Regions from separate parts of the Desulfovermiculus halophilus DSM 18834 genome, predicted to be linked through region 1. Evidence: predicted binding sites of a transcription regulator. Region 1 holds the regulator's gene; the other holds the start of a gene.
What was found. Region 1 encodes sigma-54, which starts transcription at its own class of promoters, with help from an activator protein. Its sites were predicted from a motif close to CTGGCACGGNNNNTGCTT; they were not measured.

Region 1 (9,591 bases):
AATTTCGCAATGTCGCCAAGATGCTCAAGCCGGACTCCCTGGGCCTTGAGCCCTTGGTTCCCCTGGACCCGGACGAGATCGATGATTTTGATGATCTGCTGTGGTCCATGTCCAAGACTGCTTTCGGCGGCCGGCGCCTGGGGGAGGCCCTGGATGTTCTGCAGACCATGGTCGAGGACCCGGACTGTCATGTGGTGGGCACCTTTTCCGGGGCCATGACCGTGGCCAAAATGGGCCCTCTGCTGTGCAGGATGATCGAAAAAGGATGGCTGAACACGGTCATTTCCACCGGAGCGCTGATGGCCCATGGGTTCATTGAGTCCATCGGCCTGAAGCACTACAAATACAAGCCCGGAGAGATGAGCGATCCAGAGCTTTGTCAGGCCGGGTTGAACCGGGTCTACGACACCCTGGAATCGGAATTCAATTTTATTGAGGCCGAAAAAATCATCTATGCGGTCCTGGATCAGCTGGACAAGAGCCAAGTCTTTTCCTCCCGTTCGGTCTGTGCAGCTATAGGCAAGTACCTGCACCAGAATGTCCAGGGCATGGGGATTTTGAAGAGCGCCTATGAACGAGATGTCCCGGTCTATATCCCCGCGTTTACAGATTCCGAACTGGCTTTGGACATCGCTTCCTACATGATCAAGCTCACGCCGGAGATCGCGGATCACGACATCCAGGCCGAGGGGCTTCCGTTTCAGTTTAACCCGTTTGCCGATCTCTTTGACTACACCCGGCGGATGGTCAACTCCAAGCGCCTGGGCATATTCACCATCGGAGGAGGTGTCCCCAGGAACTGGGCCCAGCAGATGGGGCCTTTTGTGGAGATGGCCAAGCAGACCCATCCGGATTTGTCCTGGCCTTACTCCCGGTTTCAGTACGGAGTGCGCATCTGCCCGGAGCCTGACCATTGGGGGGGGCTCTCCGGATGCACCTACCAGGAGGGCGTGTCCTGGGGGAAGTTCGCCCCGCCTTCCCAGGGCGGCAGGTTTGCTGAAGTCATATCCGATGCGACCATAGCCTGGCCACTTCTGGTCAAGGGCCTGCAAAAGCGGCTGGAAAAAGGGGAGCACGGACAGGCATCGAAGTGAGGGAAAAGGGGTAAGGTATCACCGCGGATTCCGGTGAAAAGAGGAGCACGCGGTTGTTGATCAGAAATGGCGGAGAGGGTGGGATTCGAACCCACGTGGCGGGGCGAACCGCCAACCCGATTTCGAGTCGGGCGCGTTATGACCGGACTTCGCTACCTCTCCGCATGAGCTGGGTGATGATCTTGTATGTGTGCTGCCGTGGGGCGTCGGGGAGTCCGATTTTATTGCCCGGTTTTTGAACTCCGGCGGCGAGCGAAAAAACTCTGCAGGAGCTGCGAGCATTCCCGGTCACAGACTCCCTCCTGAATCCAAAAAGAATGGTTCAGCCATCCATAGTCCTGGGGAAAGTGCATCCGGGAAACCAGGGCTCCGGCCTTGGGGTCTCTAGCTCCGAAGACGATGCCGGAAATTCTGGCTTGAACCAGTGCTCCAGCGCACATACAGCAAGGTTCCAGGGTACAAACTATGACCGAACCAGTCAACCGGTAGTTGCCCTGTCTGCGACACGCCCTGCGCAGGGCGACAATCTCGGCATGGGCTGTCGGGTCCTGACTGCTGATCGGGGTATTGTGCCCGGAACCGAGCACCCGCAGGTTTGCATCCAAAACCAGGGCCCCCACCGGAACCTCGTCCAGCATCTCGGCGTTCCGAGCCTCCTTCAAAGCCGCCTGCATCCAGAAGGTCCAGTCAACCTCGCTTTTCATGGCCTGACAATCTGCGCTCGAAGCGCCGGTCATCCTGCTGGATTGCGGCGCAAAGAATCAATGCCCCGGGCAAAGATGGCTGTGCCGGAAGGGGCTTGTTCTCCCCTGGTCCACGACGGATGGTTGGTCCGGTGGTTAAATGCTTCGGGATGGGGCATCAGGCCGAAGATCCGGCCGGTGGGATCGGTCAGGCCGGCGATCGCCAGATCTGAGCCGTTGGGATTGGCCGGATAGTCCTGGGTTATTCGGCCGAAGCGGTCGGTGTACTGCAAGGCGATATGTCCGTTCTGTTCCAGGGAGTGCAGGGCGTTTTGGTCTTTGGCAATCAGTTTGCCTTCTCCGTGCCGGACCGGAAAATACAGGTTGTCCAAGTCTCGGGTAAAAATACACGGCGAGTCCGGATTGGGCCGCAGGTGGACCCAGCGGTCCTCAAAACGGGCGGAGTCGTTGTGGCCCAGGCTGACCTCGCGGGTAAGGTATCCGGAGTTTGTGGCCGGCAAAAGACCCAGCTTGACCAGGAGCTGGAAGCCGTTGCAGATCCCCAGGATTGCCCCCCCTCTGGCATGAAGGTCCATGATGTCCTGGACCAGAGAACGGCCGGATCGGGTCATAGTGTGCCGAAATCTTGATGCTGCGGCCTGGGCGGCACCCAGGTGATCGCCGTCCAGAAATCCCCCGGGGAAGACCAAAAGCTGGAAATCATCCAGACAGCAGGCCTCTTGCACCAAATCCGCGAAATGGGCAACAATCACCTCGTCCGCTCCGGCAATGCGGCAGACATGGGCGGTTTCCCGCTCGCAGTTCGTCCCGTATCCGGTCAATACCAGCACTCGTACCTGGCTCATACACAGCCTCGCTCGCAGATGGTTGGCGGGTGAAGGGATGGTTGACAACGAGCTGAGCCCATGTCTAGGTCTCGACCCGTTGTGCGCGGACTCACGATACGTATAGCCGTCCGGAGAGTCAACGTGCGCAGAGGGTGCAGCAGGCTGGGCAGACCGCCTGAACTTTGGGCAAGGAGGTCTGAGTGCATAGAGTTGAACACCCAGCGTGGACTTTTGGAGCCCGGAAAGGTATACCACACCGGGTGCCAGGAAGGTTTTCTTTAGAGTGCGCTGTATGCCGTCTACAGATTTTGGAAGGGGGAGTATGAAGACCAAGTTTCTGTTTGTTACCGGAGGAGTCCTTTCCTCCCTGGGCAAGGGGCTGGCAGCTGCCTCCATCGGGGCCCTGCTCAAGTCTCGAGGGCTGAAGGTTACAATTCAAAAGCTCGATCCGTATATCAATGTCGATCCCGGGACGATGAATCCGTTCCAGCACGGCGAGGTGTTCGTTACTGATGACGGGGCGGAGACAGATCTGGACCTGGGTCACTACGAACGCTATGTGGGCGTGCCCATGGCCCAGTACAACAACTACACCTCAGGCAGTATCTACCACACGGTGATTACCAAGGAACGGCGAGGCGATTACCTGGGGGGGACGGTGCAGGTCATCCCCCATGTGACGGATGAAATCAAAAAGGCGATCCGCGGGGTGGCCAGACATGACGAGGACGTGGCCATTATCGAGATCGGGGGCACGGTGGGCGATATCGAAGGGCTGCCCTTTCTGGAAGCCATCCGTCAGCTTCGATCCGATCTGGGCAAGGAAAACGTGTGTTACATCCATCTGACCCTGGTGCCATATATGCGGGCGGCGGGGGAGCTGAAGACCAAGCCCACCCAGCACAGCGTCAAGGAGCTCCGGAGCATAGGCATTCAGCCCGATCTCATCCTCTGCCGTTCAGAGGTGGAGCTCTCGGACGAGCTAAAGGGCAAGATCGCCCTGTTTTGCAATGTGGAGCAGGATGCGGTCTTTTCCGCCGTTGATCTGGACAATATTTACGAGCTGCCCCTGGCCTTCTACAACGAGGGCCTGGATCAAAAGATCGCGATCATGCTTCGCCTTCCGGCCAAGAATCCTTCCCTGGCCCCGTGGCAGCATCTGGTGCAGACCCAGAGTAACCCCCAGGGCCGGGTCAAGATCGGCATTGTGGGCAAGTACGTTGATTTGAAGGAGGCTTACAAGAGCCTGCACGAGGCCCTGATTCACGGCGGGGTCAGCAATATGGTCTCAGTGGAGCTGGTCTATGTCAGTGCAGAAGAGCTGAGCACGGAGAATGCATCGGCCATGCTCCAGGGATTGGACGGAATCCTGGTTCCCGGGGGCTTCGGCTACCGGGGAGTGGAAGGCAAGATCGTGGCCAGCGGGTATGCCCGGACCCACGGGATACCTTTTTTCGGCATCTGTCTTGGCATGCAGTGCGCGGTGGTCGAATTCGCCCGCAACGTTCTGGGGCTGCCGGAGGCGAACTCCAGCGAGTTTGTACCGGATACCCCGGATCCCATTATCTATCTTATGACCGAGTGGTATGATTTCCGGACTCAGAGCATGCAGACCCGGGACGAGACGTCCGAGAAGGGAGGGACCATGCGACTGGGGTCCTACCCCTGTCAGCTCAAGGAAGGAACCAAGGCCAGGGAAGCCTATGGTGAGTCCAGGGTGGAGGAACGACACAGACACCGGTATGAGTTCAATACAGACTATTCCCGGATCTGCCAGGAGGCGGGCATGGTCTTGAGCGGAACCTCCCCGGACGAGACCCTGGTGGAGATCGTGGAGATTACCGACCATCCCTGGTTCGTGGGCTGTCAGTTCCACCCCGAGTTCAAGTCCCGCCCTATGCAGCCTCATCCCCTGTTTCGAGAGTTTATCCGGGCGGCCAAGGACAATTCATGACATTATGCGATCCAGAACCGAAATCCTTGTTCATAATCGCCGGACCCTGTGTCCTGGAAAGTCTGGAACTGGGCTTGGACGTGGCCGGGGAGCTGGCCGTTCTTAGCCGGGATCTGGGACTGCCGGTCATCTTCAAAAGCTCCTTTGATAAAGCCAATCGATCCTCTGTGCACAGTTTCCGCGGACCGGGCCTGGAAACCGGGGTCAAGTGGCTGGAAAGAATCAAAGAGTCCAGCGGCCTGCCGGTGACGACGGATATCCACACCCCGGATCAGGCCGAAAAGGCGGCCCGGGTGGCGGATGTGATCCAGATACCGGCCTTTCTGTCCCGCCAGACGGATCTGCTTCTGGCCGCGGGGCATACCGGGCGGATCGTGAACATCAAAAAGGGCCAGTTTTTGGCCCCCTGGGATATGGCCGGGCCGGTGGACAAGGTCCGCTCCACCGGGAACCGGGCGGTGTGGCTGACCGAGCGGGGGAGCAGTTTCGGATACAATAATCTTGTGGTTGACTATCGATCCATTCCGGAGATGCAAAAGCTCGGTACACCTGTGGTCTTTGACGCCACCCATTCGGTGCAGCTGCCCGGAGGGCAAGGGACCTGTTCCGGGGGGAACCGGGAGTTTGTGCCCCTGCTGGCTCAAGCGGCAGTGGCCTCCGGGTGCAGGGGAGTCTTCCTGGAGGTTCATCCCCAGCCGGACAAAGCCTTGTGCGACGGGCCCAACAGCTGGCCCCTGTCCAGGCTCCGCGAACTTTTGCAACGGCTTGCAGCCCTGGCTGAGGTGGCCCATGAAGGCTGAACAACTGGCCCGGGAGGTGAAGATGCTGGTCTGCGACGTGGACGGGGTATTCACCGACGGTGGGCTGTACTACGATGAATCCGGCCGGGTGAGCAAGCGATTTGATGTTCAGGACGGATTCGGGGTCAAGCTGGCCCAGCGCATGGGCCTGGAAGTAGCGGTGATCACCGGTCTGGAATCCGAGGCGGTCCGGTTGCGGATCCTGGAGCTCGGCATCCGGGAATACCATGCCGGACACAGGAAAAAGAAAGCGGTGGTTGATGATATTTGCCGGCGGAACGAGCTGGATTATTCCCGGCTGGCTTACCTTGGTGACGACTGGGTGGACGCAGTGCCCCTGTCCCTTGTCGGTTTGCCCATGGCCGTGGCCAATGCCCAAGAGGAAATCAAGAGCCTGGCTGCCTGGGTCTCTTCCTGTCCGGGGGGGAACGGCGCAGTGCGGGATGCCGTCCGCTTCATTCTGCAGGCCCAGGGAAGCCTGAAACAGGCCTGGAGATTATGGTCTCTTTCAGACCACAGCGCATAATCGCCATCGGGCTGCTCCTGATCGGACTGCCGGCGGCCTGGTTCGCCTGGCAGCACTTCTCCAGCCCCCCTTCCTCTTCAGAAATGGTCTATGAAGCCCTGGATGTGGCTATTGCCGACCTGCATCTGGTCCAGGGCGGCAAGGGCCAGAGGACATGGGAGCTCACTGCCCGCGAGAGCCGGTACATAAGGAACGAGTCGCGCATCGAGTTTGACCAGCCGAGAATCACCTTTTATAAACAAGGTGACGCAGGTCAGATCAAGGCCAGGGCCCCGGAAGGCGAATATCTGCAGGATGCGGGGAAAGCTGCGCTTTGGCCCCGGGTGACAGCCACATATGGACAGGTAACTGTGCATTCCGAGCGCATGGTTGTGGATCGGGCCGAGGAAACCATTACCTTTACCCGGAATGTGGTCATCACCCATCCCCAGTCCAGAGCCACGAGCCAGAAAGCGACGATTGAGCTCAACGCCAACAGGCTGGTGCTTACCGGCAATGTGGAGGTGTATTTCCATGAGACAGGAAGGAAATAGGGATCGCGTTCTCTGCTTGCATATATGTGTGCTGGTCGTGATTTGCACTGCCGCCCTGGTCAGCAGTGCGGCAGCCCAGTCGGCGGGCCTCACTGAGAGCAAGCCGATGAATATAGAAGCGGACAGGGTGACCTATGGCCAGGATGAGAATCGACTGGAGTTTGAGGGAGATGTGTATGTACAGCGGCCCGATTTTGAGCTGTGGTGCGACAGGATGATTGTGACTCTGCATTCAGAGGAAAATGATGCACAGCAAGAATCAAGCCAGGAGATGGGACTGGCCACTTCCGGCCGGGTGCGCAGGATCGTGGCCCAGGACAATGTCCGGCTGAAAATGGAGCAAAGGACGGCCACCAGCGATCGGGCAGAGTTTTATGTCCAGGAATCCAGGATCGTTTTGCTGCATAACGTCGTCCTCCAGGAACAGCAGAATACGGTCCAGGGACACAAGGTCACCTTCTGGCTGGATGAAGACCGCAGCGTCATCGAAAGCAAGGAAGGAAGCCGGGTCAAGGCTGTGTTCTACCCGGATGAGGAAGAGGACTCGGAATAATGGCCACAATGACGGCCCGGGGACTGCGCAAGATCTACGGCAAGCGTTTGGTGGTCAAGGGAGTGGATGTCGCTCTGGATCAGGGCGAAGTGGTCGGTCTTTTGGGCCCCAACGGAGCGGGCAAGACAACCACCTTCTACATGCTGGTGGGCATTATCCGGCCCAATGCCGGACGCATATTCGTGGATCAGACCGAGATCACGGCCTGGCCTCTGCACAAGAGGGCCAGGTTTGGGCTGAGCTATCTTCCGCAGGAGAGCTCGGTCTTCACCAGGCTGACTGTGCAGGAAAACCTGCGGATCATCCTGGAGTTTACCGATCTCTCCCGCAGGGATCAAAACGAGAAGCTTGCGTCTTTGCTCCAGGAGCTGGGCATCGAAAAGCTGAAGGAACAAAAGGCGACCCATTTGTCCGGGGGGGAGCGAAGGCGTCTGGAGATTGCCCGGGCCCTGATCCGGGATCCGGACTTTATTCTCCTGGATGAGCCCTTTGCCGGTATCGATCCCCTGGCTGTGGACGATATTCAGCAAATCATCGTCTCTCTCCGGGAAAAGGGGATCGGGGTGCTGATATCCGATCACAATGTCCGGGAGACCATGACCATATGCGACAGGGTCTCCCTGGTCTACGATGGGGAGATCATCCTAGAAGGCGCTCCGAGCGAGATCGTTGCCGACCCGAGGGCTCGCAACGTCTATTTGGGGGAGAAGTTCTCTCTATGAACTCCCGATTGGGCTGGCTGCATGCATTTTGCTTCAGGTCACCGGACACGGACCCGAGTTTGCAAACCCCAGGCTTTTGTGGCAAATTCGATGCAGAAAGGAAAGTAGGGATAGATAGGCTGTTTCCTGGTGTGGTGTCCTTGTATATCTTTGCGATGAAGTGATTATGAGTCTTCAACTCCGGCAAAATCTTAAGTTGGCCCAGCAGCTGATCATGACCCCCCAGCTGCAGCAGGCCATAAAACTCCTGCAGCTTTCCCGGCTGGAGCTTGTGGAGACTGTCCAGCAGGCCCTGCTGGAAAATCCGGTCTTGGAAGAGAGGGGTCCGGAAACAGATCCTGATGCAGAGCAGCAGCAATCCTCAGAGAGCCAAAGCGAGAAGGTGAGGGAGTTCGATGTTCAAGAGCAGTCCCTGCTGCGGAGTGCAGAATGGGACGATTACCTGGGAAACTTTTCCAGCACCTCTCGACAGGCCTCGGAGCGGGAGCTGCCGGAGGAGATGGCGTCCTTTGAAACCATGCACGCGGCCAAGCCCACCCTGGAAAGCCATCTCTTGTGGCAGCTGCATCTGTCCAATCTTAGCGACCGGCAAAAGGAAATCGGCGAAGTTATTGTCGGCAGTCTGGACTCCCATGGATATCTGCATTCCAGCACAGAGGACATTGGGTTCATGTGTCAGGCCTCTCCGGAAGAAGTTGCAGATGTGCTCCCTATCGTTCAGCGCTTTGACCCTGTCGGCGTGGCCAGCTCCTCCCTTGCCGAATGCCTTCAGGTCCAGGTCGACTTTCTGGGCAAGGACGACCCCATCCTGAGTTCCTTGATCCAGGATCACCTCGAGGATATAGAGTCCGGAAATCTGCAGGCCCTGGCCAAGAAGTTTCATGTCGCTCGGGAGGATATTGAAGCCTACGTGCGGATCATCCAAAGCCTGGATCCCAGGCCTGGCAGCAGCTTCGGAGGCGGAGAGACCTTTTACATAAGTCCGGATGCCTATGTCTACGCCTATGGGGACGAGTTCGTCATTGTCTTAAATGACGAAGGATTTCCCGATCTGCAGATAAGCCCCTACTACGCCCCGCTTTTGGAATCCAAAGACAGCCATCAGGGGAAGCAATATCTGCAGGACCAGATGCGGCAGGGCCTGTGGCTCTTAAAGAGCATCCAGCAGCGGCAGCGCACTTTGTACAAGGTCTTGGAGTCCATTGTCCGGTTCCAGCGCGAGTTCTTCATCCACGGAGTCAGTCAGCTCAAGCCTCTGGTGCTCAAGGACGTGGCCGACGAGATAGAGGTTCACGAATCAACAGTCAGCCGGATAACAACCAACAAATATGTGGCAACTCCTTTCGGGATTTTTGAGCTCAAATACTTCTTCAACAGCGGGCTCGGAACCAGCAGCGGGGAGCAGGTGGCTTCGGAAAGCGTCAAAGCGGCCATTAAAAACCTGATATCCCATGAGGATCAGAAAAAGCCCTGGAGTGATAAGCAGCTGGTGGAATGCCTGAACAAAGAGCTGCAGGTGAATATTGCCAGACGGACTGTTGCCAAGTACAGAGAATCACTTGGGATACCATCCTCAACCAAGCGCAAGAGGAAGGTGAGGTAATCGTTGAGAACCCCCTTTCCAAAGGTCAGGGGGCCTTGTCCAGCAAAGCGGTGATCAACCATGTAATCCACAGCTGGTGATGAGCCGTGTATTGGGACTGCTACCTCAAATAATCAAGCAGCCGGGATCAGGAGGCCTTCCGCGTTTCGCTGGACAAGGCCCCCTGAACAAATACAAGATGAGCTAAGGGCGTGGTCCAAGGAGCTGGAAGTCCGGCACCGGATGAGAGTGAGCGCTATCGAAATATGGATCGCGGAATTGTCTGCATTGGATGC
Region 2 (9,591 bases), on a different contig from region 1:
GGCCGTACGGCCTCAAAGGAGAGGATAAGGCCGTTTGGTCTTGCATCCTATTGTCAACAATTTCAGTTGAATCCGGCCTGTTCTGGAACTCGTATGAAACAAGAGTCCAGAAGAGATATTTATGCCTCGCTCTGCTCGGCCTTGTGGGCGAAGACAAGCTTCGCCCCTACGAATTCAACCACGACTGGGGTAACAGCCGTTTTTTCGTTACGAGGGTCCCCCCTCGTAACGTCTTTTCTTGGGGCTCCAGCCCCCTTCTACACCATCTCTGTAGAGCCTGAGACCAGAGAAGAAAAAAACAGATGGCCGGAGCCATAAGACAAAGACGTCCCCAGGGAGGACCCTGGGGACGAAGAAAAGGTACAAAAGGGCGAATGATTATTCGCCCCTACGACATGCTGATCCATACGTTTCATACTCGATCAACCCGGCAAAACGTTTTTTGGGCGCTTTGGCCCCAAAATAGGTCAGATTTGCCGGAGGCAAAGCTGACTACTAAAACCTGAACACCTCTGGCAACCTCTCCTTATGCTGGTGATGCTTGGTTCAAGTCTACGTATCAGCTCATCTTCTCTGCCCTTTATTTTATCCTCCATCTTGATTATTATTTCCTCCATGCACACGACACTCTTTACTAAATCCATGAACGCTCTTAAAAGGCGATTCCTTCCGTCCCATCAACAGGAAGAAGAGACCCAGGACGAAGCGGAGCTTAAGCGTCTGTTTCAGCAGCGGTACGCTGATTTCAGGCAGTTGCTGGCTGCCAACGTCCGGGCCATGGACATCATGAATGAGCTGGAACGGGTTCTGCGCGGAGACAAGCCCTTTGGCATAGTCTTCATCCGCTCCACCTGCACTCAGCTGCTGACAGCAGTCTTCCGGATTATCCGCTCTTTGAACCGCCTGGCCCCTCAGAGCTATAATGACCTGTTTACCGTCTATGACGATATTGAAATTAAGATTGAAAGAGTTCTGGAACAAAGAAAAAGCCGGGACTCAAGCGAGCTGGTCATATCTCTGGATAGGCTGCATGCTGGACAAACAGCTCTGGCCGGCTCCAAAATGGCCAACCTGGGAGAACTCAAACAGGCTCTGGGTCTGGAAATTCCATCTGGATTCGTGATCACCACTTCCGCATATCTGCGGTTTTTGGAATACAACACCCTCCAGGATGAAATAAATTCCAGGCTTCAGTCATCACGTTATGACCTTAATGGACACGCCCTGGATGACGGTCCAGACGACGAAACTCAAGGACGTACCTCCTGGCTGGAACTGAGCTCCCAGATCCAATCACTTATTAAAGAAGCCCCCCTCCCCCCTGAACTGAGCCAGGCCATGCAGGAAAACTTTGCTGCCCATTTTGCCAAAGACAGCGAGACCAAGTTGGCAGTGCGCAGCAGTGCCCTGGGGGAGGATGTGGCCCATTCCTCCTTTGCCGGCCAATACCGATCATTGCTGAATATAGACAGCGATCAACTGCCCCGGGCCTACAAAGATGTGGTGGCCAGCAAATATACTTTGCAAGGGATTTCCTACCGCTACCACCGGGGTATACGCGATGACAGCGTGCTCATGGGCGTGGGCTGCCTGGAGATGATCTCCACCTCAGTCAGCGGTATAATGTATACTCAGAATCCGACGGTGGAAGGGGACCAGGCGGTGATCATCACCGCGGTGTACGGACTGCCCAAAGGAGCGGTGGACGGAAGCCTTCCCACCGACACCTTTGTCCTGGAGCGCAATCAAAGCTTAGACCTTCGAGCCCAATACCTGGCCCACAAAACAGAGCAGCTTCTGTCCAGCCCCAGCCAAGGGGTGGTCAGTTCCCCAGTGCCAACCGATCAGCAGGATGAGCCCTGTCTGAGCATGGATAGATTGCAATCCCTTGCCCAAGCGGGACTGAAAATCGAGGCTCACTTTGGTTTGGCCCAGGATATTGAATGGGCCATTACTGAAGATGATCGCCTCATCTTCCTGCAAACTAGACCATTATCTTTAGGGCATAAAGATACACCTCAGGAACAAAGCAATTTGACCCCTCTCCTGCAAGGCGGCCTGACTGCCAGCCCAGGTGTAGGTAGCGGGGAAGTGTTTCATGTGGAAAACGAGACCGATCTGGTTCAGTTTCCGGAACATGCCGTTTTGGTTTCTTCCAAATCCTTGCCTCAATGGGCCCCGGCCTTGGCCCGAGCAGGAGCTATGATTACCGAGCACGGCAGTGTAGCCGGCCACCTGGCCAATATCGCCCGGGAATTCGGGGTGCCGTCCATTGTGGGACTCCAGGAAGCCGCAAGCCAGTTGTCTAATGGACAAATGGTCACTGTGGATGCCGATGCATGTAAGATCTATTCTGGACAGACAAATGGAGGCACCGCAGGCCAGCGCAAACCGCACAGGCCAATTCAGGGTACTCCAGTCTATGATCTGCTGCAAAGACTTTCCGAGCATATCCTGCCCCTGCACCTTGTGGATCCGGAAGCTCCCGAGTTTCGGGCCCGAAACTGCCGTACACTGCATGATATAACCAGGTTCGCCCATGAAAAGGCGGTCCAGGAGATGTTCGAGTTCGGGGTCCAACATCAGTTTTCCCCCCGGGCCGGAAAGCAACTGAGGACTACAGTACCCATGCAGTGGTGGGTCTTGAACCTGGAAGACGGGTTCCGGGAAGAGGTGAACGGGCGTTATGTTCACCTCAGCCAGATTCAGTCAGTTCCCATGCTGGCCTTATGGCGGGGGATAACCGCCTTTCCCTGGCAGGGTCCTCCCAGCCTGGACCGCAGAGGCTTTGTCTCGGTCCTGTACCAGGCAACCATCAATCCCGAGCTGAACGAGACCGCGGCCACCAATTTCAAGGTCAAAAACTACTTCATGATCTCCAAGGAGTTCTGCAATCTGTTCTCCAGATTCGGTTTCCATTTCTCTTCTGTGGAGGCCTTGGTCGGCACCCGGATCAGGGAGAACTACATTCGCTTCCAGTTCAGAGGGGGGGCGGCAGACTATTTCCGACGGGTGAAACGAACCCAGTTCGTTGGGGCCCTGCTCGAAAACTACGGGTTTCATGTCCGGTTACGGGAAGATGCCCTGGTAGCCAGAATGGACAATTATGAGGCGGATTTTTTGATTCAGCGGCTAAAGATCGTGGGCCACCTGATCATCCATACCCGGCAGCTGGACATGATCATGGACAATGACGCCATTGCCGAGCAGTACAGGGAACGAATGCAGGCCGAGCTGGAGGAGGTCAAGGATCTGAAGGCTTGAGGCGGGACAGACCATTTGGCTGTTCGACGCAGAAAGTGGAATTTCATGCAGAATGGAAGGCAAACGTCAAAGATCCACGGGCTCCATGCAATCCCAGATCGCGCTAAGGATGATTAGCGCTACAACGAAACTTGGGATATTTCCATCAGTTATTTCGCTGTAGTAGTATTTTCATGCTTCGTAAGCTCAAGCGGGCCTGGGTTTTGGCAGGGCATGTGGCTCAGTACGTCTCGATCTGTCTGGGAAGGGCGATCACCAGTTCTTTCCCCTGCAAAGCGCACGTCCCTTGCAGGGCAGAAACCGCATCCTGCAGACTGGTCATCTGGTCCTCTTCAGCTGCACCCGGTTCCACGCTCCAGCCGGAGACAGTAATCTGCACCCCGTCTGTAGCGTCGCGAGGCCGAAACACAATCTCGTCTCCGGCTTGACTCTGGGACATGGCCCACTCCAACGCACAAAATATGCACTGCATGCACTCAACGGGCCGAGTGTTTACATACAGCTTGGAGGCGCCCTGGTCCAGGCGCACCCTCATGCTCGCATTCTTAACCAGCCGGCTGCTCAGGGCAAATACCGCCTGCATGCTGCGGATCACATCCACCCCGTCCACTTCCTTGTCCGGAGCATGGGCCAAGGTGTTTAAGAACGTGCTCAGCTCCTGCCCCCGCAGGATCTGTTGACCAATATCTTCCAGGACCTTGCTGAAGCGTTGGGCGTGCGCGTCCAGCCCCTCCTGCTTCAGATTCAGCAAGTCGTGCATCAATCCAGTGGACTCATTGATTATGGCCAGGATATTCTTGATCTCATGGGAGTAGCTGGCCACCACCCGGCCCATGAACACCAATTGCGTATCCGGATGCCGCATATCCTTGCTGGCCGTCATGTCCGCTTACCTGCCGCTTCCTGAAGTTTGCCTATCAGCTCATCAATGTTCAGCGGCTTCATCATATAGTCCATGGCCCCGAGCTGCATGCCCTTGATCCCTTCCTCGGTAGACCCATATCCGGTAAGCAAAAGCACCGGGAGGTCCGGGTGCTGGGACTTGATGCGCTTGAGCACTTCCAGGCCGCTCAGCCCAGGCATCTTAAGATCCAAGACCACAATATGGGGCGGATTGTTTTCCACTGCGAGCAGACCATCTTCACCGTTATCTACAGTCTGCACGGAGTAGTCCCTGAGCTCAAGGCGTTCAGCCAGTGCCCCGGTGAATTCCTGCTCATCGTCGACCAGCAGCACTTTTATCCCTGTCATACAGTCCCCTCAACATTCCCGTATTTTACTGGCAGATAGACAGTAAACGTTGATCCAACCCCCTCTTCGCTGGCCACTTTAATGTCTCCGCCGAGCTTCTTGATAATCCCATAGGTAATGGAAAGCCCCAACCCGGTCCCGTATCCTTTCTTAGTGGTGAAAAAAGGTTCGAATATGTGCCGCAAAGTTTCATTGGACATTCCGCAGCCGTTGTCGTCAATGGACATGGCCAGTGTATTGTCATTGATCTCCCAGGTGCGGATCTGAATTCGCCCCTCGTGATCCTGGACCGCAGCCAGGGCGTTGCTGATCAGGTTCAGGAAGACCTGTTCCAGCTGGCCTTGATCCGAGTGGATCTTGGGCAGTTCTTCAGCCAGATCCAGCTCAATGCGGACATTGCGGTCTTCGGCCTCCTTCTCCAGAAAGCCCAGGACTTCACGCAGGATCTGATTGATATCCAGGATCTCATAATGCGTTTCCAGACGCCGGGCAAAACCCAACAGGCGATAGGTAATGCCCCTGGCCCGTTCTACAGACCTGATGATGGATGCGACCAACCCAAGGAACTTGTCCTTATGCCTAAAATCATCCGTCCTCTCCAGAACATCCTGCATTAAGCCGGCCTTTTCATTGATTATGGCCAGGGGGTTGTTGATTTCATGGGCCACACCGGCCGCCATCTGCCCGATAGAGGATAGCTTTTGACTGTGCTCCAGCTCCCGGAAAGCGAGCTCCCGGCGTTCGTCCGCCTGCTTTATTCGGCGAACCAGCGCCCCGGTCAAGCGGAATATGACAAAGGCGATGAGGATGAGACTGACGCTGAACACAACCAGCATCTGCCCTTTTAAGGCATACCAGGAGCGCAACAGGAGACTGCGCTCCTTGACCAGAAAGAGCACGAATTCCTGCTTGGAGAAATAGACATAGGAGAGAAATATCTCCCGTCCGTCTGGATCGGTCATTTCCAGAACCGTGGGCTGAAAAGACTTGGGAGGCAGCTCTATGGGGGACTTGTCCAGAACCCCGCCATAGAACTTGGACGGGGTCTGGATGATCCCTTCCTGGTTGAGCAAAAAGGCGTCACTGTCCGCCTCCAGTCCCATGGACGCGATGATGTCGTTGAAAGTATCTATGTCTATAGACGCCCGTATGACCCAGTTTTGGCCGTTCGGGTCCCGTCGCTCCACGGCCACTATAAGGTGGGGAAATCTGCGGTATCCCATGAACACATCGCTGATATACGTGCCCTTAATCCGCACTTCCTGGAACGAATGCGTGCCTGTGTAATCCTTGCCCTCCAGGTCGTAGGGCCCGACATAATTGATCTGCATCCCGCTGGGATCAATCAGACCAATATCCACAAACCCGCTAAAATTCTGCTGCATGGTATAGAAGATGTTGCTGAGCTGTCCCTCCTCCTTAAGCTGGTTGATGCTGTAGGCATTGGCGATATACTTGACTGCGCTCAGCCTCTCCTGCAGAAAGAGCTCGAATGAATGCTTGGCCTTGTTTTCCAATACCCTGAGCTGATTGACCGTCTCGCTGGTCAGTGCGCTTTGGTATTGATGGAAGTTGATCAGCAGCATAATGGACAGAGGAATCAAGGTGACCAGAAACATGAGTACGGCCATGTTCCGGCGGAGCTTGACGTACCTGTCCTCGCTGACCTGATCAGGAAGGATGAACAGGCGATGGAAAAGCTGGATGATTCTCTCTTTGGCCTGCATGTATTTCCGGTCCCCCTGCTTTCCACTGCCCCGGTTCAGCGTTCGAGCAATACAGCGCCGTTGTGGAGCCGGCCTTGTGCAAGGGCGTGCAAAGCCTGATCCACAGAGGCGATCACGGAATCAATGACCCGGACCTTTTTCCACTGCAGATAATCGAAGTACTGGCTCTCTATGCCGTTGCATAACACGGTGTCCACGTTTTCGGTAATAACCAGCTGACACATGTCCTCGGGCGAAGGGTGGGCCAGGACCAGGATCCGTTCCTGCTCGATTCCGCCCTGTTCATCAACCCTCCCAATCCATGCTTCGGTGCATAAATCGAATCTGGGAGCAATGCATTCACCCGATATTGGTATCAAAATCTTTGCCATCGCTGCCACTTTAGATATTATTTTGCAAATACAGCCAGTTACAGCAGCTGCCTTGCCCTCTACTCATCCCTCACTCCATGGACTGTCTCGATAATTGTCTATTTGATTCAATATATACTAGCTGTCTATACCATAATGTTTCATCTTGCGCCAGAGGGTGCTTCGCCCCCATCCGAGAATTTCTGCGGCCCTGCGCTTTCGGCCTTTGGCTTTATACAGGGCGTCCAAAATCATCTGCTGCTCCATTTCCGGCCAGGATTTGGCCGCGGGCTTGATCCGTTGGGCCCCTGCTTCTCCTTCTGAAGAAGGAGGCGCAGAATCTGTTTTGCCATCCTCTTCATATCGATCGAACATGTAGACCGGGAGATGGCGCAGCTCAATAACCGTTCCTGTACATATATTGACCGCAAATTCGACAATGTTGCGCAGCTCGCGCACATTGCCCGGAAAAGGGTAGTGGAGAAGAAAATTTCTGCTCTCCTGACTTAGCCCCTTGATATTTTTTTGGAACTTATCGGAAAAAAACCTCATGAAGTGATCCAGAAGGAGCTGGATATCTCCCTCCCGATCCCGGAGAGGCGGTAGCTGCAGGCGGACAACGTTAAGACGGAACAGTAAATCCTGCCTGAACTTCCCCTCCTGGACCATTGCCTGCAGGTCCCTGTGGGTGGCAGCGACAATGCGTACATCCACAAAAATTCCCTTGGCACTGCCCAAGGGATATATTGTGTGATCATCAAGAAAGGATAGGAGCTTGACCTGCAAAGACAGGGGCAAGTCTCCGATCTCGGTCAAAAAGAGCGTTCCGTTGTGCGCCAACCGGAACCTGCCTGGTTTGTTCTCTGTCGCCCCGGTAAAGGCCCCCTTTCGATGTCCAAAGAGCTCGGTTTCCAAAAGGGTCTCGGGCAAGGCCCCGCAATTAACCTTCACAAAGCTCCCTTTGCTCCTGGACGAATGCTGATGAATCATCTCCGCCAGTATATCCTTCCCGGTTCCGGTTTCCCCGGTGATCAGCACTGAAGAGTCAGTCTGAGCAATCCCAGGAACCATCTGAAAGATCTGCTCCATCTGCGGACTGCGCCCAATCAGAGCGCCAAAGCCGTAGGCTTCGCTTCGCAGGGCCTCCTGGGCCTTGGTTGCCCGCAAGTCCTCAAAAGACTCCAGCCAGCCGGCCAATTCACCCTCAGAGTCGACAACCGGAGCGAAATTGATCCGGACAGGAATCCGTTCCCGGTTGCGGTCGATTATATCACCTTCCCGACATACCGGCTCAGCATCCACTCCCATCGCGGCTAACGGACAGTGTGATCCGCACAAGCTACTGCGCAGGACATGGCGACAGGGTATTCCTTTGGCCTCCAGGCTGGAGACTCCGGTCAAGGCCTCGAGAGAACGGTTTAAAAAAACAATGTGCTTGAACCTGTCCAGCAAGGCAACGCTGACAGGGATCCTGTTCATTAGGTGGGAAAAAGGGACCGGATACTCGGCAAGACCATGGACATAAAGCTGGGGAGTTTCGGTGTTCTCATCCATGCAGTCACCTGGCTGCCCAGTCCGGCATGGCCGGACTGGGCAGCAATCATTTAATGCACAGAAATCAGTCCGCCAGCGGACATAGCCAAAATGACCGCAATAATCAAGGCGAAAACCAAGAAAATATACGGTTTCTCCTTGTTCGCGATCATCCCGACCACCGATCCCCAGGCCCCGATCACGCCGGCCAGACAGCAGATGCCGATGCCCAGCATGGCGATGGCGTCGCTCTTGGCCAGGACCTGCAGATACCAGTGCCCGTGCATGACCTCCGAATTGGCCGCCTCTTTCCAGATGACCGTTGTGTCCTTTCCGGCAAACAAGCCGTCAAGGACAACCTGAGGATCGAAAAATTGATTTATGCCGATGAGATAGAGCACTATGCCGACAATGGACACCCCCATGCCGATCAATGCGATCCAATAGGCGAACTCGCCGTAGATAATGCCCGACAGCAGGGGTTTGGGTATTTGTCTTTCTTCTGTCATCACGTCCTCCTACATCATCCCTATTGCCTTTTGTACCAGCCTGATTCCGGAAAACAGCATGACCGCAATAATCAGGTAGCGAATAAATCCGGCTTTGACCTTGAGCATGAGCCTGGCTCCGATCAGAGTGCCTACAATAAGTCCGATCATGCTGGGAACGGCGAACAGGGGGAACATGCCACCGCCCACGATATAGGGCCAAACCGCGGCCGTATCGCCAAGAGAGATCATCACCTTGCTGCAGGTTGCGGCCACTTTCAACGGGGCCATCATGACCAGATTGAACACCGGGACCATGGCCCAGCCCGCGCCAAGACCGAAAAGTCCGGAAATCAGCCCCACACCGCAAAAAAGGACCATCCCTAAAGCCACCCTGGTCAGCTTGTAGTCCACTACCTTGCCCAGAGATGCCTCGTAATAGGGCATAGCCAAACCGAGTTTAGCTGAAAACTTGTCCATGTAGCTGACTTCTGGATATTCCGATTTTCCGCCAAAAAAGATGAACAGCATGGCGATGCCGATAACGATGAGCCCCAGGGCGCCGTTTATGAAGGCTTCGCCGCCCTTGCCCATATGGGTCTGAATATATCCGGCCAGCAAGGCCCCGATCACGGCAAAGACCGTGTAGGGCACAGCCCCGGTAAACAGCAGCCGGATATTGGCGATTCCCCGGCGGAGAAAAGGCCTGGCCGCCACCAGGGCCCCGGCCATGGCCACAAACAAACCGGTGGACCGGATGATGTACGAGTCAATAGGAGTGAACCCCATGAAAAGAGGGGTAAAGATCACTCCGCCTCCGACCCCGGCCAACACTGCAAACACACCGATTGCTATACAGATGAGCAGCATGCCGATAAAAAACATCAACGGGCTCATGCCCATGGGCTCGATGCCGGAAGCGGCATGGATGGTCCCCACGCTGGCCGCAATCGCCAGGACGACAAAAAGGGTCCATCC

Region 2: the regulator sigma-54 is predicted to act here: its motif matches at 6,655-6,672, upstream of N902_RS0106495 (NifB/NifX family molybdenum-iron cluster-binding protein).

The regions. Positions count from the first base shown of each region.
Region 1 is NZ_JIAK01000009.1:41,046-50,636, reverse strand. It holds gene N902_RS0105740 (deoxyhypusine synthase family protein) at 1-1,094, shown strand, start outside; tRNA gene N902_RS0105735 (tRNA-Ser) at 1,162-1,256, opposite strand; gene tadA (tRNA adenosine(34) deaminase TadA) at 1,316-1,798, opposite strand; gene N902_RS16625 (phosphoribosylformylglycinamidine synthase subunit PurQ) at 1,828-2,643, opposite strand; gene N902_RS0105710 (CTP synthase) at 2,948-4,579, shown strand; gene kdsA (3-deoxy-8-phosphooctulonate synthase) at 4,576-5,379, shown strand; gene N902_RS0105700 (KdsC family phosphatase) at 5,369-5,905, shown strand; gene lptC (LPS export ABC transporter periplasmic protein LptC) at 5,878-6,438, shown strand; gene lptA (lipopolysaccharide transport periplasmic protein LptA) at 6,467-6,991, shown strand; gene lptB (LPS export ABC transporter ATP-binding protein) at 6,991-7,713, shown strand; gene rpoN (RNA polymerase factor sigma-54) at 7,880-9,316, shown strand.
Region 2 is NZ_JIAK01000010.1:68,355-77,945, reverse strand. It holds gene N902_RS16750 (PEP/pyruvate-binding domain-containing protein) at 643-3,264, shown strand; gene N902_RS18660 (sensor histidine kinase) at 3,485-4,147, opposite strand; gene N902_RS0106505 (response regulator) at 4,144-4,515, opposite strand; gene N902_RS0106500 (sensor histidine kinase) at 4,512-6,242, opposite strand; gene N902_RS0106495 (NifB/NifX family molybdenum-iron cluster-binding protein) at 6,278-6,613, opposite strand; gene N902_RS0106490 (sigma-54 interaction domain-containing protein) at 6,731-8,146, opposite strand; gene N902_RS0106485 (hypothetical protein) at 8,197-8,634, opposite strand; gene N902_RS0106480 (sulfite exporter TauE/SafE family protein) at 8,644-9,591, opposite strand, start outside.